DNA from 4 places in the Fictibacillus sp. 7GRE50 genome. Region 4 is predicted to be linked to each of the others. Evidence: riboswitches for the same ligand, from Rfam matches in the RefSeq annotation. Region 4 holds a riboswitch; each other region holds the start of a gene.
What was found. A riboswitch is a leader RNA that binds a small molecule or an ion and turns the genes downstream of it on or off. The one in region 4 is predicted to bind thiamine pyrophosphate.
Positions count from the first base shown of each region.

Region 1: linked by a shared signal. The riboswitch ahead of tenI (thiazole tautomerase TenI) and the one ahead of tenA (thiaminase II) in region 4 are both predicted to bind thiamine pyrophosphate.
Region 2: linked by a shared signal. The riboswitch ahead of thiT (energy-coupled thiamine transporter ThiT) and the one ahead of tenA (thiaminase II) in region 4 are both predicted to bind thiamine pyrophosphate.
Region 3: linked by a shared signal. The riboswitch ahead of thiD (bifunctional hydroxymethylpyrimidine kinase/phosphomethylpyrimidine kinase) and the one ahead of tenA (thiaminase II) in region 4 are both predicted to bind thiamine pyrophosphate.

Region 1 is NZ_JACZDW010000001.1:1,107,218-1,113,033, reverse strand. Features, by position in the region: gene IHV12_RS05430 (serine hydrolase) at 1-30, shown strand, start outside; gene IHV12_RS05425 (hypothetical protein) at 64-249, opposite strand; gene IHV12_RS05420 (hypothetical protein) at 373-642, opposite strand; gene IHV12_RS05415 (YjiH family protein) at 844-2,142, shown strand; TPP riboswitch at 2,209-2,315, shown strand; gene tenI (thiazole tautomerase TenI) at 2,385-3,005, shown strand; gene thiO (glycine oxidase ThiO) at 2,989-4,056, shown strand; gene thiS (sulfur carrier protein ThiS) at 4,062-4,256, shown strand; gene IHV12_RS05395 (thiazole synthase) at 4,261-5,028, shown strand; gene IHV12_RS05390 (MoeB/ThiF family adenylyltransferase) at 5,025-5,816, shown strand, end outside.
Region 2 is NZ_JACZDW010000003.1:440,244-446,059, reverse strand. Features, by position in the region: gene pknB (Stk1 family PASTA domain-containing Ser/Thr kinase) at 1-377, shown strand, start outside; gene rsgA (ribosome small subunit-dependent GTPase A) at 380-1,270, shown strand; gene rpe (ribulose-phosphate 3-epimerase) at 1,270-1,917, shown strand; TPP riboswitch at 1,939-2,045, shown strand; gene thiT (energy-coupled thiamine transporter ThiT) at 2,137-2,706, shown strand; gene IHV12_RS13445 (thiamine diphosphokinase) at 2,703-3,347, shown strand; gene spoVM (stage V sporulation protein SpoVM) at 3,452-3,532, shown strand; gene rpmB (50S ribosomal protein L28) at 3,768-3,956, opposite strand; gene IHV12_RS13430 (Asp23/Gls24 family envelope stress response protein) at 4,191-4,553, shown strand; gene IHV12_RS13425 (DAK2 domain-containing protein) at 4,569-5,816, shown strand, end outside.
Region 3 is NZ_JACZDW010000002.1:84,435-90,250, forward strand. Features, by position in the region: gene IHV12_RS07465 (hypothetical protein) at 54-296, opposite strand; gene thiW (energy coupling factor transporter S component ThiW) at 364-876, opposite strand; gene thiE (thiamine phosphate synthase) at 879-1,556, opposite strand; gene thiM (hydroxyethylthiazole kinase) at 1,553-2,455, opposite strand; gene thiD (bifunctional hydroxymethylpyrimidine kinase/phosphomethylpyrimidine kinase) at 2,442-3,254, opposite strand; TPP riboswitch at 3,350-3,455, opposite strand; gene IHV12_RS07490 (IDEAL domain-containing protein) at 3,825-4,055, shown strand; gene IHV12_RS07495 (DUF4349 domain-containing protein) at 4,183-5,094, opposite strand; gene IHV12_RS07500 (YecA family protein) at 5,289-5,816, shown strand, end outside.
Region 4 is NZ_JACZDW010000003.1:151,409-157,224, forward strand. Features, by position in the region: gene IHV12_RS12000 (ABC transporter ATP-binding protein) at 1-1,194, opposite strand, end outside; gene IHV12_RS12005 (ECF transporter S component) at 1,208-1,789, opposite strand; gene tenA (thiaminase II) at 1,791-2,495, opposite strand; TPP riboswitch at 2,581-2,688, opposite strand; gene IHV12_RS12015 (manganese-dependent inorganic pyrophosphatase) at 2,824-3,753, opposite strand; gene IHV12_RS12020 (glutamate synthase subunit beta) at 3,859-5,337, opposite strand; gene gltB (glutamate synthase large subunit) at 5,363-5,816, opposite strand, start outside.

The sequences.
Region 1 (5,816 bases), on a different contig from region 4:
AATATTGTTTATGAGTCCATTACAAAATAGAAAAAATAAAGAGCTGCCAACATTGGCGGCTCTTTAACTTTCTCTGTATAATCTATCAGCTCTTCGAACACTCAATATTAATATGACGAATGAAAAGACAATGGTTGAGATCCAAAAACTGTTGTTTTTAGACGCGATAAGGATCGCCAATACGTTCAATATGATTGCTAGACTAAAGCCGGTTACTGTCATCTTATCTTTTAATACTACCCAGTTCATTACTTACCTCCTTTTTCTTAACTGCTAGCTATATATTAACATATTTTTCCTTTCTAACTCGAAATTAATGTCTCCATAAAAAAACGAGTAAGCACTCTCTGCGATACTCGTTTTACTTCTTCTTTAGTTTCGATACCTTTCCAAAATCTGTTCGGTCAAGCTTTCCATATTTTTGTTTTCTCTTTTAGCCTCGGCATATCTCTCATAATCCTCAGCAGAAACCTCCAACAAAAAACTCTTCGGAAAGATATAAGGCTTTCCTTGATCCTGTTCGTCCAAGTTGTTCAACACTTCTAGCTCGTCTTCGTTTTCCTTGTTGCGTGCAGGATCATATACAAACATCTTTCCATACTCTTCTTCTACACTTTTGTTCACATTGATAAAATACTTCATTCACACAACACTCCTGTTTTTTGATTATGTAACTGTTATTCCCTAGACACGTTGTCATCAGACATATAAAGGCACAAAAAGGGAAGATAACCTATAAAAATTGTACAAGCACGACTCGTCATATTTCGAACTTTGTCCCGATATGATGTAGAGAGAGCCTGACAAGCACAGGCTTATCAAGCGGAAAGGGAGTTGGAAGTTATGAAAACTGCAGGTTCTTGGTCTCATTCGTTAAAATTTCTTTTGTTCAGTGCAGTTGGTATTTTCATGTTCTTCATTCCGATCACAGTGAAAGGAAAGTCATCGATCCCACTCGATCATCTTGTAACATGGGTGAGAGATACAGCGGGTGAAGCTGTACCGCTTTATGCATTGCTCGTCATATTGCTCGGTGCTGTTTATCCGTTCTACAAAAAAACGTGGAACAAAGACCGAGTCATGACCACCTTCTCATTGCTAAAAGTTGTGGGACTCGTTGCAGCTGTCCTACTTTACTTTGAATGGGGTCCGAGCTGGTTAAGCGATCCGAACATGGGACCGTTCTTATTTGAGAAACTCGTGATCCCTGTTGGGTTGCTCGTTCCACTCGGCGCTGTCTTCCTTGCCTTTATTGTAGGATATGGTCTGATGGAGTTTATTGGGGTGCTCGTGCAAAAGATCATGAGACCTATCTGGAAAACGCCGGGCAGGTCAGCGGTTGATGCCGTCGCTTCATTTGTCGGCAGTTATTCGATCGGTCTACTCATCACGAACCGCGTGTTTAAAGAAGGAAAGTATACGGTGAAAGAAGCAGCTATCATTGCAACTGGTTTCTCTACCGTTTCTGCAACGTTCATGATCATTGTGGCAAAAACGCTAGGTCTGATGGAAATGTGGAACACCTACTTCTGGACGACGCTTGTGGTAACTTTCTTAGTAACGGCAATCACAGTGAGACTTCGTCCGTTAAGCAGAATGGATGATACGTATTCTGGTGGGGAAGGTCAGCCGGAAGAAGAGGTGAATGAGAAATACTTGCAAACGGCTTGGCGAAACGCGATGGATTCATCTCAGAACGCCCCTGCATTCTTGACTAACATTTGGTCTAATTTAAGAGATGGCTTTCTGATGGCGATGAGTATATTGCCTTCCATTATGAGTGTCGGTTTAATCGCCCTTTTGTTGGCAGAATACACGCCTGTCTTTGACTGGCTGGGTTACGTTTTCTACCCGATCACATGGGCGCTGCAGCTTCCCGACGCTATGCTTGCGGCAAAAGCGGCTTCCATCGGGGTTGCTGAAATGTTCCTGCCTGCACTCTTAGTAGCGGAAGCGGCGCTTGTCACGAAATTCGTAATCGGTGTCGTATCCGTAGCTTCCATTCTGTTTTTCTCAGCTAGTATTCCTTGTGTACTCTCAACAGAAATCCCAATCAGTGTTCCAAAACTACTAGTTATCTGGTTCCAACGCACGGTGTTGGCATTGATTATAGCGACTCCGCTAGCTTATTTATTCCTATAAATACTTTTACTGGTTGTTATGAAAGCCCTTTATCGATAGAATAGTAGTATATAAAAATTAAATAGTCATTACCACTAGGGGTGCCTTTGTTAAGGCTGAGATTAGAGTGAACTTTAAGACCCTTGGAACCTGATTTGGTTAGAACCAGCGTAGGGAAGTGGTGTGTGGATCAGATACTTCGCTATAAATTCTTAAAACTGTGAAACCACCTCTTTGCTGCATAAAGGAGGTGTTTTTTTATTGTGGAAAAACAGCTTCATGTAATTACTACGGGAAGGCAAAGTGATGAAGAGTTGGTTAAGATAGCGATACTCATTCATCCGTACATCACGGCGCTGCATGTACGAGAAAAAACAAAGTCTGCCAAAGAAGTCAGTCATCTTATCGAACGTCTGCAGAAAGCTGGAGTGCCTCCCTCTAAAATTATCGCAAATGATCGGGTGGATGTAGCGCTTTGTACAGGTGTAAAAGGTGTTCAGCTGACACACCACAGTTTAGATGTGTCACAAGTGCGAAGAGCTCTGCCTGAAATGCTGATCGGCTGCTCTGTTCATTCTGTTTCAGAAGCACAGGATGCTGAACAAAACGGCGCCGACTTCATCATGTATGGTCATATTTTTAAAACGGACTCCAAACGTGGTGCAGAGCCAAGAGGGTTAGATCAGCTTCAACGTGTGGTAGATCAAATCACAATTCCGGTCATCGCGATCGGAGGCATTACACCAGAAAACGTACGGAATGTCATCGGAACAGGTGCATCTGGAATCGCCGTGATGTCAGGCATTTTAGAAGCAAAATCACCACTACAAGCGGTGAAGCTGTATAAACAACAACTGGAGGTGTGGGATGCGCACAACGTATGATGCCATCATTATTGGAGGCGGCGTGATCGGCTGTTCCATCGCCTATGAGCTTTGTAAACGAAACAAACGTGTGCTGCTTCTTGAAAAAGAAACAATTGGGAGCAGGGCTTCAAGTGCTGCAGCTGGCATGCTCGGTGCAGAGATGGAGTTTGAGACCGATCATCCACTCTATCTGCTCGCAAAAGAGAGTCGGAATGCCTTCACCCCTTTATCACAGGAGCTTTTCGATGTTTGTGGGATAGACATCGAACTGATCCAGAAGGGGATTTATGAACTCGCGTTTACAGAGGAAGAAGCGGATGATTTAAAAAGAGAAGCGGCCAAGCGTCGAGATCAAGATGAAGAGGTTTTCTGGCTTTCAGCTGAAGAACTGATCATAAAAGAACCCGCATTATCCTCACTTGTAAAGGGAGCTCTCTATTTTGAAAAAGATGCTCAAGTGTCACCTGTTAAGCTTACTCGCGCCCTTTATCAGTCCGCAAAAATTCTCGGTGCCGAGATAAAAGAGCGTACGGAAGTGGTTGAGCTTCTCCAAACCAACAACAGAGTGACAGGTGTCGTAACAACGAAGGAAACGTTTCATGCTGATTCCGTCATAGTAGCTTGTGGGGTGTGGAGCTCGGAGATAGAGCCTTCACTAAAAATGGTGCCTGTAAAAGGGGAATGTCTTTCTTTTAAAACACAGCGTCCACTACTCACAGGTACGGTAAAATACAAAAACTGTTACCTCGTTCCAAAGCGAGAAAACCAAATTTTTGTTGGCGCGACAAGTACACCACACGTCTTTGATGAAGAGGTAACATTTTCAGGTCTCTTTGAATTGATGGAGAAGGCGAAACAGATCGTTCCTGAACTAAGTGGTGCTCATTTTGAAAAAGCATGGGGAGGCATCAGGCCACAAACGCTATCCGGTCAACCCTATATCGGTCCTTCTCCACATAAAGAGGGGCTCATTCTTGCAACGGGGCACTATCGAAACGGCATTCTGCTTTCCGCTATAACTGGAAAAAGGATTGCCGACCATATTGAAAGCGAGGTATATCAATCGTGAAACTTATGATAAATGGAGAAGCGGTCAAGGTGCCAAACTCTTTAGAGTCAATCACAGATCTGCTGAAGCACCTTAACTTACATGACCAAGTGGTGATTGCGGAAGTAAACGAAGAGATCATCAATAATCAAAAACAAAGTGAAACTCAAATAAAAGAAAACGACAAAATCGAACTTGTTCGATTTGTTGGCGGAGGTTGATTGTATGTTAAACATTGGACACTATTCCTTTTCATCTCGATTACTTTTAGGTACAGGCAAATACCCGGACTTTAAAACACAAAAAGAAGCGGTAGAAGCTTCTGGTTCTGAGATTTTGACGTTTGCAGTTCGTAGAATGAACATCTTTGAAGAAAGCCAACCAAACTTTTTAGAGATGCTTGATCTGAAAAAATACACATTGTTACCGAACACAGCAGGTGCGAAAACGGCAGCAGAAGCAGTACGCATTGCAAAACTGGCGAAAGCATCAGGATTATGTGATATGGTAAAAGTAGAAGTCATCGGATGCGACAAAACGCTGTTGCCGGATCCAGTGGAAACGCTTAAAGCCACAGAAGAGCTATTAAAAGAAGGGTTCATCGTGCTTCCTTATACGTCAGATGATGTGGTCCTTGCTAGACGATTAGAAGAGCTTGGTTCACATGCGATCATGCCTGCGGCTTCTCCGATCGGTTCCGGGCAAGGAATCATCAACCCGCTTTATTTGAAATTCATTATCGAACAAACGAAGGTTCCGGTTATTGTTGATGCAGGGATCGGCAGTGCGAGTGACGCGATGATTGCGATGGAGCTTGGAGCAGACGGTGTGCTGTTAAATACTGCCGTAGCGGGTGCGAAGGATCCTGTAAAGATGGCCCTTGCAATGAAAATGGCGGTAGAAGCCGGGAAGCTAGGGTATGAAGCGGGAAGAATCCCGAGAAAAGAAACGGCAACAGCGAGCAGTCCTTTAGAAGGGTTGAGTGTGAAGTGAATGAACGTTATTCAAGACAGGAATTATTTAGCCCGATCGGTATAGAGGGGCAAGCAAAAATACGGACAAAAAGCGTGCTGATCGTTGGCGCAGGCGCTCTTGGTGCAGGAAACGCTGAAGCTCTTACTCGTGCAGGTGTGAAACGGATTGTTATCGTCGACCGCGATTATGTAGATTGGACGAACCTTCAGCGTCAGCAGCTCTATTCGGAAGAAGATGCGAGAAAACAGCTGCCAAAAGTAGTCGCTGCAAAAAATAGATTGAACCAAATTAATTCAGAAGTCGATATTCAGGCACATGTGATGGACATGGGGATTGAGGAAGCAGAAGAACTGATCTCGGGTATCGATCTGATCATGGATGCGACCGATAATTTTGAGACGCGTTTGTTGATCAACGATTTGGCTCAGAAATATGAGGTTCCGTGGATTTACGGGGCGTGTGTTGGAAGCTACGGCATTTCTTACACGATTTTACCTGGAGATGGACCGTGTTTGAACTGTTTGCTCGATAAGATTCCGGCGAACGGACAAACATGCGATACAGCAGGAATTATCTCTCCAGCTGTACAGATGGTCACCGCTTATCAAACAGCCGAGGCGTTAAAGATTTTAGTAGAAGACTATGTATCCATCAGGAAAAAAATCGTAACATTCGATACGTGGACCAATCAGCACGTTCAATTAGGGATGGGAAAAGCGAAGAAGGTAGATTGTCCATCTTGCGGAGCTAACCCAACATATCCTTATTTAGAAAAAGGCGCTGCGTTAAAAACAGCTGTTCTTTGC
Region 2 (5,816 bases), 290 kb from region 4:
CTGTCGTTCTTTCTGATGGCCCAGAAGAATCAGAAGAGCCTCCTGCTGAAGAGGAACCACCCGCCGAAGACCGTACAGTGACAAAGGATATCGAAGTTAAGCTAGATAAGAAGGACAGAAGAGAACCAGTTACAGTAAGAATTGTATATTCCGATAAAAACGCTTCAAATGAAGTTTTTGTTGAAGAACAGATTACAGACAAAAAGAAATATCAGCTGCCTCTGACGATCGCTGAGGGAGGTTCTGCTTCTTACGTTGTATATATCAACGGAAAAGAAGAGGAATCGGAGACGATAAATTATGATGATGCCAAAAGTGCTAACGCAAGAATGAGTAATGATAATAATGATGATGAGGAAGGGGACGATGGTGATTAAGCATGCCTGAAGGAAGAATTGTTAAAGCGCTCGCTGGTTTTTATTACGTTAAGGAAAATGGTAAGGCCGAAGTTTTCCAATGCAGAGGAAGAGGTAATTTTCGCAAAAAGAAAGTAAATCCATTGGTAGGGGACTGGGTAGAATACGAGTCAAGCAACATTACAGATGGATACATTCTTGATGTGAAGGAACGCAAAAACGAGCTAGTTCGTCCTCCTATCGCGAACGTGGACCAAGCCATTCTAGTTTTTTCAGCTACTGAACCGGATTTTAGCACGCTTTTATTAGATCGCTTCCTTGTTCATATTGAAGCGAACGATATCTTACCTGTTATTTGTATCTCAAAAATGGATCTTATACAGAAACCTGAAGAGATCGAGGAAATCAACCATTATATAGAGGCGTACAAAACATTAGGTTATGAAGTCATTCCAACTTCGACGAAAACAGATGATAGTCTTGAAATGTTCTATCCACTTTTCAAAGATAAAGTTACCGTTTTTGCAGGGCAGTCTGGAGTTGGTAAATCTTCCCTTTTGAATGCGATCAATCCAGAGCTTATGCTTGAGACAAATGAGATTTCAAGCCATTTAGGCCGAGGGAAGCACACGACTCGTCATGTGGAACTCATTCTCTTTGGTAATGGCTTAGTTGCTGACACGCCTGGGTTCAGCTCGCTAGATTTCTTAAATATTGAAGCGGAAGACTTATCGATGTACTTCCCAGAAATGGACGAGCTTCGGGGCGATTGCAAATTTAGAGGGTGCTCACATACGTCTGAACCGAAATGTGCAGTTAAAAAAGGGGTAGAGGACGGAGTCGTTCCAAAGTTCCGCTACGACCATTACGTAAGTTTTTTACAAGAAATTAAAGATCAAAAACGGAGGTACTGATGATTAAAATAGCTCCATCTATTCTGTCGGCTGACTTCTCAAGGTTAGGCGATGATATAAAAGCAGTAGAAGAAGCGGGTGCGGATTATATTCATGTTGATGTGATGGATGGCCATTTCGTACCAAACATCACGATCGGACCACTTGTTGTTCAAGCGATCCGACCTGTTACAAAACTTCCGTTAGATGTACATCTCATGATTGAAAATCCAGATCGATACATTGAAGAATTTGCAAAAGCAGGTGCTGATATTATTTCTGTGCATGTTGAAGCATCACCTCATCTACATCGAACGGTTCAACTTATTAAACAACAAGGTGTAAAAGCGGGTGTGGTGATTAATCCAGCAACACCAGTCGATTCTATCAAACACATAATACAAGATGTTGACCTTGTGTTGTTAATGACTGTTAATCCTGGGTTTGGTGGACAAGCATTCATAGAGAGCGTAGTGCCCAAGATCAAAGAGGTGTCCGATCTCGTACAAACACAAGGATTGAACGTTGAGATTGAAGTTGATGGCGGTGTAAATCCAGAAACAGCTCGTCTTTGTGTGGAAGCTGGTGCGAATGTATTAGTTGCTGGTTCTGCCATTTATGGGAAGAAAGATTTAAAGGATGCAATAAAAGCCATTCGTGGTGTATAATTGATTAAAGAAAATTAAATAAGCAACCACAGGGGGAGTCCTTTAAAGGGCTGAGAGGGGAGTGTTCTCCCGACCCTTTGAACCTGAAGCTGGATCATACCTGCGTAGGGATGTGGAGTCGTATGACTTTTTGAATGTAAATCTAAAAAGCAACCGAGCTCACATGCCGGTTGCTTTTTTTGTTTTTCTGTTAGCATAGAAAATAGGGGGTTATCATGTATGAAAGCAAACAACATATCATTATTAACAGAAATCGCTATCATGTCTGCTTTATCATTGATTTTAGGTTTAATTAAATTTGCTGGTCCTTGGCCACAAGGTGGTTCTGTTTCGTTAGAGATGGTTCCAATCTTTTTAATGGCTTTTAGAAGAGGGCTAAAGGCAGGGGTGCTTACAGGCTTAGCTGTAGGACTGCTTCAGCTTCTTGTGAATCCTTATGTTATTCATCCAGCACAGATGATCTTAGACTATCCGTTAGCGTTCGCTCTAGCGGGCGTTGCGGGGGCATTTGCACCGTCTATCACTCAAGGTGCCAGCAAGAGAACGTTCTTGATGGTTATAGGAATTTTCGTAGGTTGCTTGTTAAGAACGATCTCACATGTATTATCAGGGGTTATATTCTTTAGTGATCTAGCAGAAGAGATGAACATATGGCTCTATTCGTTCTTATACAACGGATCGTTCATGGTCGTTATTTTCGGGATTACTGCTCTAGTCGTTATACTACTAACAAACACAGCTCCTAAACTACTGCACGCTGCTCATAACGGTCGCCATCAAGCAGCATGAAGATAAGCATAGTTGCAGGAGGTCCGGAGCATTTGATTCCTGATTTGAAGGCATATGATCTATCATCGGATCATATTTGGATCGGTGTCGATAGAGGAACCCTCTTTTTATTGAGAAATGATATCTTTCCACAGTATGCATTTGGTGATTTTGATTCTGTTTCAGATGATGAGAGAAGAAGTATAATGAACTCTTCGATAAAAGTGAATCAATACCGATCAGAAAAAGATTCCACTGACATGGAGATTGCACTAGAGTGGGCGTTGAAACAGAATCCAGAACAAATACTCATATTCGGTGCGACTGGTGGAAGGTTAGATCACGAACTGATGAACATCCAACTTTTATTTAAAAGTCGGAGTAATCATGCAGATGTAAGGATAAAGGATACAAGGAATGAGATCTCACTTCATCTACCTGGATGTTATGAAATTGAGCAAGATCACAGATACTCATATATCTCATTTCTGGCTCAAAGTGAAGAAGTGACAGGCATCACCTTAGAGGGATTTAAATACCCGTTAAACCAAGCTAAACTTCAGGCTGGTTCATCGTTATGTGTTTCCAATGAGCTTGTAAATAAAAGTGGTACTTATTCTTTTGACTCCGGCATAATATTGATGGTAAAGAGCCGTGATTAAAAAATCACGGAATACAGGCCCCAAAGCACCTTTTTATAAAAAGGGGAATAAAGTATTTATTGTTTAGCTCTTATCATTTTTTATGGGCCTGGAGGAGGGGTAAGATGAAATTTTATACCATTAAACTTCCTAAATTTTTGGGAGGCTTCGTACGTGCCGTCTTAGGTTCTTTCAAAAAAGGATAACAAACAAAAAAAGCGCCTGTGCGCTTTTTTTGTTTGTTTTTTATGAGTGGTTCTATGAAAGCAGTTCTTTCCGCTCCAGATTGGATGATTTACTGTCCAGTTTAAAGAAAATACTGTCCGCTTTCAGCTTTTTACTGTCGACTTTTTTTAAAATACTGTCCACTTGGATCTATTTTGGTCTTCAAAGAGCTTTTTGGGCAAAGAAAAAAACAGCAGCGGTTGCTGCTGTTTTTATTTATACACGTTCAACTTTGCCAGATTTAAGGGCACGAGCAGATACGTATACGCGTTTAGGCTTTCCGTCCACAAGAATACGAACCTTTTGGACGTTAGCTCCCCAGCTTTTCTTTGATTTGTTCATTGCGTGAGAACGCTTGTTACCAGTTTTAGGTCCTTTTCCAGTAATAAAACATTTACGAGCCATGTAGGTGAACCTCCTTTACAGCAAAAAAGCTTTGCATCAATTCAATCGTATGTTAAATACTAAATAATATTAGCATGACTTCAGTAGCAATGCAACATATTCGTAAAAGGTTTTCAAGTAAATTTCCTTGACAATACTATTTACATAGTGTGAAATGTAGTAGTCCTTTCAAAATAGGCTGATGTATAGTAAAATATTTGTTAGCCATTTAACAAATTAAAGGGGGATATAAGCATGTCCATTGAAATGAAAACAACCTATGGTCAAATTGATATTTCTAATGAAGTAATTGCCACTATAGCCGGTGGAGCAGCAATTGATTGTTACGGAATTGTTGGCATGGCATCAAGGAAGCAATTAAAGGATGGAATAACTGAACTTTTAGGACGTGAAAATTTCTCCCGAGGGATCGTTGTTCGACAAGAAGAGGATGAAGTACATATTGACATGTACATCATCGTTAGTTATGGAACAAAGATTTCTGAAGTGGCTCATAACGTTCAGAACAAAGTGAAATATACCCTGGATCAAATGCTTGGTTTGGCGGTTGACTCAGTCAATATCTACGTTCAGGGTGTCAGGGTGACAACCCCTTAGTTAGGAGGAAGTTTTGTGTCTTTAAAAGTATTAGATGGAAAAAAGTTTTCAAAAATGGTACTCGAGGGTGCTTCAAACTTAACACGGAATGCAGCAATGGTCGACGCACTTAATGTTTTCCCTGTACCAGATGGTGATACAGGAACGAACATGAACTTAACGATTACTTCTGGTGCAAAAGAAGTAGAAAAAAACACGTCTAGTCAAATTGGCGCTGTTGCCAGTGCTTTTGCTAAAGGCTTATTAATGGGAGCGCGTGGAAACTCTGGTGTTATTCTTTCACAGTTATTTAGAGGATTCTCTAAATCAATCGAAGGAAAAGAGACGATTAACGCTGCTGAATTTGCCAATGCATTTGATAAAGGTGTAGAAACTGCTTATAAAGCAGTTATGAAACCAGTAGAAGGTACGATTTTAACTGTAGCTAAAGACGCTGCAAAAAAAGCAGTTAAAGAAGCTAAAAAATCAGACGATATTCTATACATTATGAAAGAGCTTGTTAAAGAATCGAAAGCTTCCTTAAACCGTACTCCTGATCTACTTCCGGTTCTAAAAGAAGTTGGCGTTGTTGATTCTGGTGGACAAGGGTTAGTCACTGTTTATGAAGGGTTTTTAGCTGTACTTGAAGGCAAAGAGCTGCCGAAAGTATCTGTTAACGCTCCTTCGATGGGTGAACTTGTTAACGCCGAGCATCATAAAGCACAGATGCACATGAAGACGGAAGATATCCATTTCGGATATTGTACAGAATTTATGGTAAGGTTCGAAGAAAAAAAGATCAAAAACAATCCATTCGATGAGATCAACTTCCGTAATGAGTTAAGTCAACATGGTGATTCTTTGCTTGTTGTAGCTGATGAGGACGTTGTAAAAGTTCACATCCATACGGAGCAACCTGGTAATATGCTAACACTTGCGCATCGTTACGGAAGCTTGATCAACATCAAGATCGAAAACATGCGTGAGCAGCACTCAGCGATTCTAGAGAGCGAGAATGAAGTGATTCCTTCATACTCACAATCTACTCCTACTCCTGAGAAGAAAAAGGAATATGGTATCGTTACAGTTGCTATGGGTGAAGGCATCGAAGAGATGTTTTCATCAATGGGTGCATCAGTTATCCAAGGTGGACAAACGATGAACCCAAGTACTGAGGATATCGTAAAAGCAATTTCTGAGGTTAACGCAGAGAAAGTGTTCATCCTTCCGAATAACAGCAATATCATCATGGCATCTGAACAAGCTGCAAGTGTTGTTGATGAA
Region 3 (5,816 bases), on a different contig from region 4:
AAAGAAACAAAAAAACAGACTGACTTCTCTTCAGCCTGCTTTTTTTATACTCCTTATACGAACGGTCCGATTCCAAGGATGAAAAAGACCGTGGCCATTCCTGCGTTCAACCAAAATTCCGTTTTTTGATTAAAAATTTTTCGCTCTACTGCACGAAAAATAAAAATCACCATCAAGATTGAAAATAATACAGTTGGACTTTCCCAAGTCTTACCGTTATAAATAGCCAAAAGTAGTCCTAAGAACATGAGAACCATTTCTGTATACACCCAGCGTTTTGGACGTTTTTTCATCATATCGGCCCCCTATTCACCGGTTGATAGTACATAGTGTACGATGTGGAGGCCTATCTGGTGCCTTTCTTCATACAGATTTTTCTTGGTTCGATCTTAGCCAGTTTTTTGCTGCAACATTTTTATGAAGTACACGGATGACTAACAAACCGATTACTCCACCCACAATTGAACTGACTAAAAAAGGAGTGACAAAAAAGAATGCGCCAGTTTTTGTTCCTAGAAAAACTGTAGCTACTGGCACTGCTATAATAGCTCCGATGATCCCTGTCCCTATCCATTCGCCTATAACGGCAAAGACATACTTTCTTCCCTTTTTATAAAGGTACCCTGCTACAAATGCCCCGATCATTCCTCCTGGGAAAGCAAGCAATGAACCGATTCCAAATAAGTTACGCAACAAGCCGATACTAAAAGCTATAATAACTGCCGGAATGGGTCCAAGTGTCACACCTGCCATCACGTTGATCGCGTGCTGAACGGGAAACGCTTTTGCCACCCCAGCAGGAATCCAAAACAAATGAGAACAGATTGTCCCAATTGCGACCAACATCGCCATTACAGTAATCTTTTGGACAGAAATCTTCACTTACGATTCTCTTTTGCACGATGGATAGAATGAAGCAGATTAACGGAAGCGGATGTAGGATTTATTGCACCACTGATTGCTGAGATAACTGCAACACCATCAGCACCTGCTTCAATGACCTTACTCGCGTTTTCAAGTGTGATTCCACCGATCCCAACAAGTGGGACGTTTATCTGGTTGCTGCGAAGTTCTCTGATTAAATCAACTCCTACCGGAATCTTCGCATCAGCTTTTGTGGACGTTTGATAGATCGGACCTGCGCCGATATAATCCGCACCATGTTTGATAGCGTCGGCTGCCTCAGTTAGAGTATGTGCCGAAACACCTAATAGTTTACCTTCTGTTTCACGGCGTATGATATCCAGCTTTCCATCTGTCTGACCAACATGAAGGCCATCTGCATCAACCGCCTTCATCAAGTCTAGATCGTCATTCACGATAAAAAGAACATCATGTTCTTCACAAACTTTCTTTGCACGATTTGCCATTTCTAACTGATTCTGACCACTTAAACAGTTCACACCTTTTTCCCGGAACTGAAAGGCAGTAATCCCGCCTTCGATCGCTTGCAAGAGAATACGATAAAAATCTTCTGGTGAACTGCAGTTCATCGTTCCAGCTACAAAATAAAGTGATAGATTTTGTTCTAAACGTGTTTTAGCTTTGGTTCTCATCTATTTGCCCCTTCCTTCAACATGTGATCTTGCCAGTGGATTGTTTCATGAAATATTTCATGGGTAGTCTCTAACTGAAAAAGCTGGTCAAGAAGATTTTGTTGAAAGCTTCCTGGTCCTTGAGCAGTTTTAACAGCTTCTTCTGCCGCTTTAGTAAGCATTAATATAGCTAATGCGGTTCGTTCTAAGACTGGCATGTTTACTGTCTCCTTCGTGACTTCTTTTTTCAGGTTGGCTTGATATAGAGCTACCATTGAGGTAGCAAAGCATCCTGTCCCTGTGACATAAGAAAGCATCGGATCCCCATGAGAAAGCACGATAGCTTTTTCACCATCTGAAATAACATCCTTACTTCCAGTCATGGCGATAAGACAGCCTGTTTGCTTTGCCGCAGCCCCCGCAAGCTTGATCAGATCATCTTCAGACGTCGCCAAATCACCATCCACACCTTTTCCTTCCCAAGCCCCTTCAGCCAGAAACTGCATTTCAGCAGCATTTCCGCAAATTGTCAGAATTGTTCGGGGTCTGACCCCCTTAAATTCTGAATATTCAAACAACAACTTCTTTACGAGCTCTTGCCTGAATGATGATAGACCTACTCCTACTGGATCAAGGACAACTGGAACCTCAGCGTACAATGCTTTACGAAGTGCGAGTATCATAGATTTTGCTGAAGCTTCATCTATTGTTCCAATGTTCAGGACTAACGCATCGGCAACCCCTACAGCTTCTTCAACTTCACATGCGTCATGCACCATCATTGGACTCCCTCCTGCTGAGAGGACTCCATTGGCCAGAAAGTTCATGGTGACATTATTCGTTATATGATGAATGAGTGGCTTTTCTGCTCTAATCTGTGAAACAAACGTTTTCCATTCTTGTATCCTAGTATTGTTCATGTGCAATCCTCCTATAGGCAAAATGATTGACCGGTCCATGACCTGAACCAACATCGATTCCATGTTCAATTGCGGTCTGTATATATTTCTTAGCATGCACGATCGCACTATCGACCTTTTTCCCGTATGCAAGCTCTGCAGCCAATGCTGCTGAAAACGTACAACCCGTTCCGTGAGTATTTTTCGTTTGAATCCGCTTCTCTACAAGTTCAATCATCTCTATGCCATTAAATACGAGATCCGAAACAAATTCACCGTTTCCAAAGTGTCCGCCTTTTACTACAACATGATCAGCACCCGAATCAAACAAAACTCTTGCCGCCTCTTCTCTAGCCTCGCTGCTGTTTATCGTTATACCTGTTAATGCTTCAGCTTCAGGAATGTTTGGTGTGACGATCTTCGCGAGCGGTAGCATACATGTTTTCATAGCATGTAATGCTTCTTCTCCTAACAATGTTGCCCCACCTTTTGCGATCATAACTGGATCGACCACTACGTTTTTCCATCCGAATTTAGTTATCATATAAGCTGTTCTCTCAATATAATCACCTGAAAAGAGCATTCCAGTCTTTATCGCATCCGGCGTCAAGTCACTGCCTATAGACGCTAACTGAGCTTCTAAACCTTCTATAGAAACTGGATATACGCCTTGAACGCCTGTCGTATTCTGTGCAGTGACTGCCGTAAGGACCGACATACCATACACGCCTAATTCTTGAAACGTCTTTAGATCAGCCTGAATACCTGCACCACCGCCACTATCTGATCCTGCAATCGTAAGTGCTTTACTTACCTTTATCAGTTGTCCCATATTCATCTACCTCCTAATTCCTAATGCAAAAAAAGCCACCCGCTGATTGGCGGGTGGCTTAAAATTTCATTTCATAAAGGAAACTGTTATCCACACCGCTTCCCTACGCCAGTATGAACTGGATCAGGTTCAAAGGGTCGAAGGTCATAACCTTCTCTCAGCTTAAAATAAGCACCCCTAGCGAAAATGACATTATTGAGTTAACACAATCCTACTCATACATAAACAATAATGTCAATTATTTTTAGGTTACGTGTTTCAAAAAGTTTAACCATCTTTAAATACGGGGAAATAATAACTAACACACTATTACAACATAAAAAAAATAGAATTTAAACAATTGTAACAAAGAGCAGCAAACAGAAATAAAAATGACAAATCATTAACATTTTTTCCAAAAGGTGGTGAAAACATAGCACTTTAGATACAATGTATAAATTTTTTCAGAATTTTCAAATAAAATGGTTGTCATTAGGCATCTTGCTCAGTATACTAGTAGAAACCTAGAAACATAAAAGGTTAATTGGATAGGGAGATAATTTTAAGGAGGGAAACAGGATGAAAGACAAAAACACTTCTTTTAACAAGAACCAAAATGAGATGGTGCAATACAAACAACAAAAAAGAGACCCATTTGCCTTCAGCCTTATTGCCCAAATGGTATTAGATGAGGCCCTTCACAATTATTACAAAGCGTATTATGAGAGAGAAATTGACATTGCCTTGGATACAAAAGATAAAGAACGTTTTATGAAATTAAGCGCAGAATACAAAGCGTTTCTCAGCTAGTGCTTTAAAACGGCACACCACTTAAAAGGTGCCGTAAGAGCCAAAACACCCTTTCAGCAAACGGATCATCCGTGCTGCAGAGGGTGTTTCTGACGTCCCAGTTACTGACAAGTTAAACACACATCTCTTAAGACATAGTTGTCGGTGATTCCGGCTTTTTCTTTTGTTCTGTTTTTCGTCTCCGCCACCATACATAAACCACAATAATTACGATCAGCCAAATCGGTGCTAATCCTAAAATACTCACTACAATTAATGAAATCGCAGACATTAAAAAGTTCACCGTATCCATAAAAAGCACCTTCGTTTTTGCCCACGTATTTAACCCTTCTGTTTGAAGTTCTTGCGCTTTTAAATTTTTCACTTCAAATTGTATCGTAACCGTTGAGTAATCACTTTGATTTTTCAAAAAGTTTAAGCGCCCTTCTACCTGTTCTATCTCTTCTTGTACGGCAGCTAGGTCACCAGATATCTTTAATAAGTCTTCTGTCTTCTGTGCGTCCTTCATAAAAGCCTCAAGACGTTCCCTAACTTGTTGCTTTGCTTTCAACCGTGAAGTCAGATCAACATATTCTTCTGTAACGTCTTCTCCAGTAACATTTTCGTATGGTGTTCCTTTACTTAAACTTCGAACATCATCTAAAAACACACGAAAACTTTTCATCGGCACACGAACAACCATCACACCAGATTCATCATTCTTTTCACCTATACTAGTAGTAGACTCAACGATATATCCGCCTGTCTTCTCTGCCGTTTCTCGAACAGTCTCCATCGAGCTTTGCAATTTATCCACTGCGATCATGAGTTCAGCGTTATAAATTACTTTCCTTTGGTTTTTTAGTTGCTGTTCCGCTTTATCATTATCTGATTCACCATTCCTACTTCCCTCTTCTGATGAACTCTCTACCTTGGCTTCTGACTGTGTCCCACCACTATCTTGATCTATAGCTTTATCACTTTTCGAACTGCTCTCACTGCTGCATGCACTCAACAGAAGTACAGCAACAAATACCCACAATTTCCATTTTTTCCACATATCGTGATACCCCCTTTTTCGCTTAGACGCTTTTTAGAAGAAAAAGGTTTCAGTTCCCAAAAAAACCAACCTATTGAATGATTTTTTCTGAGACATTTTTGTGATAAAATAGTGTCTGATGATTTGTAGTTTGAAAAAAAACCGATTTATGCTAGTATGTACAGGATAAGTAAGTGGTTTACTGGAGGAATAGCATGTCAATGATAGGAAGAAATGATCCGTGCTATTGTGGCAGCGGAAAAAAATATAAAAAATGTTGCTTACATAAAGAAGAGCAAACACGTGAAGTATCCTTCCATCAAGAAGGACTCATCAAATATGCCTTGGAGAACTATCAGCAGGATTTAGCTGAACGTACATCCAAGTATGTGAAAAAGTACCCTGTGGCTAAAGAGCAAGAACAAACATACGCAAATATTGCAGTTTGTTGGGAAATTTTCTGCTCAGAGATTAAGGATAATAAAACGCCTGTACAACTTTATGTAGAGAAAGTGAAGAACGCTGTTAAACCAGAAGTCGCGGAAATACTAGCTGGTTGGACAACAGCTTCACCATCCCTTTATAAAGTAATTGAGCAGAAGACAGGATTCATCTTTACCGTACAGGATATTTGGACAGAAGCTGTGTATGATGTAACAATCAATGCTGCTGAAAAGCCAAAAACAGAAAGTGCTCTACTTGGAACACTCGTTTCAAACGGCATCAACCATGAGTTTTATGTT
Region 4 (5,816 bases):
AAAAGCAGTGGCCACACTTAGACGTCTCTTCTGACCAACAGATAATTGATAAGGATGTTGCTCCTTTTTGCTTGTCAACTCGAGAGAAGAGAGTATCTCTTTTACATCGGATTCAATTTCTTGGTCATTTTTTAATCCATAGGTTATTTCATCGTGAACTGAATTTGTTAAAAATTGATATTCAGGGTTCTGAAATACGAGGTAAAGAAGTCCAGAGATGTCTTTCGTTTTTCGAATAGGTACATCATTGATAAAATAGTCTCCAGATGTTTTTATGAGCTGCATCAGAGCCAATAATAATGAACTCTTTCCTGCTCCGTTTTCACCCATTATAGTGACCCATTCTCCTGAATGGATCACTAAGTGATCTACCACGATCTTAACTTCTTTGTTTCGATATCCTTTGAAAATCTGTAACTTCATGGTGTTTGAAAGTTCTTTCTTGTTATTCATGATTGGTTCTCGTTTATAATCATCCCATGCACCAGGGTACCAAATTCCAAACTCTTTGATCTTTTCCTTATAATGAGTAAAGACCATTGAAGTGTTTCCATCAGCTAGAATTTCTCCATCTGGAGTAAATACAATGAGACGATCAGCGAAATCTAGGATTTTCTCAATTTTATGTTCAACAATGATCAACGTCTTATCTTTCCATATTCTTTTTACCGTTTCCCAAATTTGTTCTGTACCCTTTTCATCAATAAAAGCAGTCGGTTCATCTAAAAATATTACATCTGGTTTCAGTGCTAATACAGATGCAATCGCTAATCGTTGCTTCATTCCACCAGATAGATGTTGAATCGGTGTATGAATGTTCTCAAGCTCAAGACCAACCTCTTTTAATAAAGAACAAATCTTGCTGGTCATCTCTTCTCGAGGCACTTCCAAGTTCTCAAGAACAAATGCTAATTCTTCATCAACATAGGGCATACAGAACTGAGTATCAGGATCTTGAAATACAAATCCCCATTGATCAGGGATTTGTATGTCATCACATTTCATAGGAATATCAATTGTTCGTGGTACTAGTCCAGAAAGAACCTGCAACAATGTGGATTTGCCACATCCGGAGGTGCCAAGAAGAAGCACTTTTTCACCACGATTAATAGACAAACTCATATCTCTAAACAGCATTTTTGATTCGCCCGGAAACTTTAATCTCAGATTTCTCACAGAAGTTACGCTTGTCATCCAACCACCTCAGTTATTGATCTAACGCTTCATGATCCTTTTTTGACGAAGATCGTACTAAATTCGTCACACCTGTAGCCTCTAAAGCTTTTGCAATAGAAACGGCAAACAATCCTGTAAACAAGATAGAACCGATTATTCTAAATACGATAAATAATGTTAGATTCCATGTTGAAAGATCACCGATATATCCTTTGTAAAAGTCCATGATTAAAGATCCTGCACATGAACCTAGTGCAGCAAGTGAGATGACGAAAAGGTCAAATCGTTTATAACGAAATGCGAATAGGATAAATTCTGCAAACAATCCTTGAATCAGTCCGTATAGTAACACTTCAAGTCCAAATTCAGAACCCATCAAAAATTCTCCTGAAGAAGCAGCAATTTCAGCCAATAGGGCAACTCCAGGCTTTCGAATGATTAGGAATGCAACGGTCGCCGCCATGAACCACATCCCATATATCAACTGATCGATGTGAAGGCCAAACGGTTTTACGGCATAATATAGAGGTCCCCAAATCTTATACAGTATGCCAAATGCGATAGAGATTACGATTGTTACAAGGATATCCGTTAACTTTAACCCCTTTTGCATACTACCCTTCACTCCCGATCGTCGACGTGGTCAGGCTGAATGGAATCGGCCATTTTTCCAATGTATAAGCCATCTCCCAGAAGGAATACTCGTACTGACAACTGATCAAGAAATGTTGAATCATCTTATTTCTCTCCACATCGCTTGCTTTTTCAGCCAATTGATTCAGTCTATCAATCTGCTCTTGTACAAGTTCTGTGAACCATTCACCGCCATATGCAGCGATCCACTCTTGATAGATGGATTCTTGTGGTGTCGCCCCTTTGAATGTTTCACCAATCTCTTGATAGATCCAATAACAAGGCAGAATTGCTGCGATAATTTCTCCCAAACTTCCAGACTCTGCAACTCGGTAAAGGTGAGATGTATAATGGTAAGCAGTGGGAGCAGGTTCAAAATCAGCTAGTTCTTCTTCTGTCACTCCAAGCTGTTTCATAAATGTCTCATGAAGTCCTAACTCCGCGTCATTTGTACCTTGTGCATGTGCTGCCATTCTAGAAGTCGTATACAAATCTTCAGCTCTTGCAGCCCCCATCGCTTGTATTCTTGCAAAATGAGATAAATAATACGAATCTTGTAATACATAGTACCTGAACCGTTCTAAAGAAAGGTCACCATCTGCAATTCCCTTCACAAATGGATGTTGAAGGTTCGCTTCCCAAATAGAAGCCGCTCTTTCTCGCAAGATATCAGTAAATGTGTTCATATGAATCCTCCTTGTTTTATCCAACAAAAAAACCACTCTCAGCTAAGAAAGTGGTTGTATATGGAGAATTCAAAACAGGAATAAAGACTCCGCAACACCACTTCCCTACGCTGGTATAATCCAGATCAGGTTCTAAGAGTCTCAAAGTCGCACTTTGATCTCAGCCTTATAAAAGGCACCCCTAGTGGTTCGTTTTTATATAGTTGGTTTCTGTCTTAAATGATAGCAGTCTCTTTTAGATTGTCAACTATTTTTAAGAAACACGAACTTTGTATAACAAAGTAAAAGGGCAAAGCCGTAGTATGGCATTACCCTTTAAAATCTTCATTTATTTGCTCATCGCTTCTGTTAAAACAGGTACGATTTGTTTTTTACGGGAAACAACACCTTTAAGGATGGCTGTATTGTTTTCTAATTTAACGTTATAAGCTTCTTCAACAGATTGTGATCTCTTACCAAGAGCTAACGCTGTCGAGTCATTGGTTAAAATATCTGTTACCACAAACATAAACAGGTCTAGACCTTTGTCTGCAATCACTTTCGTAATCGCTGATTCCAAGTCTTCTTGATGCTTTAATACATCGCTAGCATCAACCGTATTCACTTGAGCAACTTCAATTTTGTTTTCACCAATGTTAAATTCTTTAGCATCAAGTGAAATCAATTCTTCAACAGATTTATCACTTAAGTCAGCACCTGCTTTTAGCATTTCTAGACCATACTTTTCCGCATCTACACCAGCAATTTCAGCAAGCTCGCGTGCTGCGGCAACATCTTCTTCTGTACAAGTAGGTGATTTAAACAACAATGAGTCAGAAATAATGGCAGAAAGCATAAGTCCGGCAATGTTCTTCTCAACTTGAACGCCTTTCTCTTTGTACATCTTGTTTAGGATTGTAGCTGTACAGCCAACAGGTTCAGCACGATAGTATAAAGGATCGCTTGTTTCAAAATTCGCGATACGATGATGGTCAATAACTTCTAATACTCTTACTTTGTCAATGTCATTTGCACTTTGTTGACGTTCATTATGGTCAACTAAGATTACCGCGTTTGCTTCAGCAGAGACATGTTCAACTAAACGAGGAAGTTCAGCTTTAAAATAATCTAATGCATATTGTGTTTCACCATTGATCTCACCTAGGCGAATAGCTTCTACATTTTGTCCTAATTTAGTCTTCAAGTCAGCGTAAACGAGAGCTGATGTAATCGTGTCAGTATCTGGATTTTTGTGTCCAAAAATAAGTACTTTTTCCATGCGTCTACTCCTTATAAATAAAAGAATTGTTTTAGCCTAAGACCTATTTTATCATATATAAAAAGCTTTTGGCTTTTGGAGTTTATTGTAGCATGGAAAAAAGTATTAAGGCAAAACCGTACTTCCCATCAACGATAGATCCACTTGACGTGCACAATCACGTCCTTCTTGGATCGCCCAAACGATTAAACTTTGACCACGTCTAGAATCACCTGCTGCAAATACTCCATCTACATTTGTTCTATAGTCACCATGTTTAGCATCTACTTTGTTATGTTTGACTTCAACACCAAATTCTTTTAAGACTGGCAGTTCTGTACCCTCAAAACCGATCGCGATGAAAACAAGATCAGCTGGCCAGATTTTTTCAGATCCAGGAATTTCTTCAAAAACCATATTTCCTGCATCATCTGATGTTCTTTTCATCTGAATCGTATGAAGTTCTTTTAATCGACCATTATGATCTGATACGATTTTTTTCGTTTGAACGGAGTACTCTCTTGGATCATGTCCGTATTGAGCAGTAGCTTCTTCATAGGCATAATCCATTGTGAAAATGTTAGGTTGCTCTGGCCACATGTTTGCATCACTGCGCACATCAGGAAGCTTAGGGTGCTTACCAAATTGAACTACACTCTTACACTTTTGTCGAAGAGCCGTTGCCACACAGTCAGCACCAGTATCGCCACCACCAATTACGATTACATTTTTACCTTCTGCATCAATAAGTGGTTCAGAAACTTCGATGTTCAACAGCCTCTTCGTTGCTTGTGTTAAATAGTTCATTGCAAAATGAACACCATCAGCTTCTCTTCCTTGAAGAGTTAAATCTCTTTGTTTCTGTGCACCTGTACATAGAATTATAGAATCATATTGATTCTTTAGTTCCTCAGAGGTAACATCTTTTCCCACCTCTGTGTTAAGAATAAAATCAATACCCTCTTGTCTTAATAATTTGATTCTTCTTTCCACAACATCTTTATCCAACTTCATGTTGGGAATTCCATACGTTAACAATCCGCCGGCTTTGTCTGCTCTCTCATAAACGGTAACAGAATGACCCGCTTGGTTCAGCTGGTCAGCAGCAGCAAGCCCAGCTGGTCCTGAACCTACAATAGCGACTTTTTTTCCTGTTCTTCTTTCTGGAATCCTAGGTTGGATCCAGCCGTTTTCAAACCCTTTATCAATAATTGCTTTTTCAATGTTCTTTATGGTTACAGCAGGTCCAGCTAATTCAACTGTACATGATCCTTCACAAGGAGCAGGACAAACCCGTCCTGTGAATTCAGGAAAATTGTTTGTTTTCATCAAACGGTCAAGCGCTTCTTTCCATTTTCCACGATAAACCAGATCATTCCACTCAGGTATCAGATTGTTAATAGGGCAGCCTGCAGCAGCCCCATTAATCTCGATACCAATATGACAAAAAGGTGTACCACAATCCATGCATCTAGCGCCTTGCCTTTTCAACATATCTTCTGGTTGTTTTTTTGTATACTCTTTCCAATCTTTAAGACGTTGGAGAGGCTTTCTCTCTATCGTTTCTTCTCTCGGGTATTCCAAAAATCCGGTTGGTTTTCCCATGTAAAATCTCTCCTCTCATCTCAATTTATTTCAGGATTAATTTTGTCGGTCCAGGTCTGCCACTTGCTTTCGCTGCGCTTGAACCTGCTTCAAAAGCGTTCATAATTGCTTCATCTTCGGAATATCCAGCTATTTTCTCTTCTTCTATTTTCTTAATCATTTCTTTGTAATCATGTGGAATGATTTTCACAAAATGTGACTGTTCTACTTTCCAGTTTTGAAGGATTGCTGAAGCTTTTTTACTTTGAGTGTATGAAAAATGATTAATAATCATCTGCTTGACTGTTTCTGTTTCTTCAGAATCCATTAATCTCTCAAACTCAATACCTTCTTTGTTGCACAATTGTTTTAATAAAAGGGGCTGATGTGTGTAGATATAAGCGATACCTCCACTCATACCTGCTGCAAAATTCTTTCCAACATCTCCAAGGACAACTACTCGACCACCAGTCATATATTCACAGCCATGGTCTCCGATT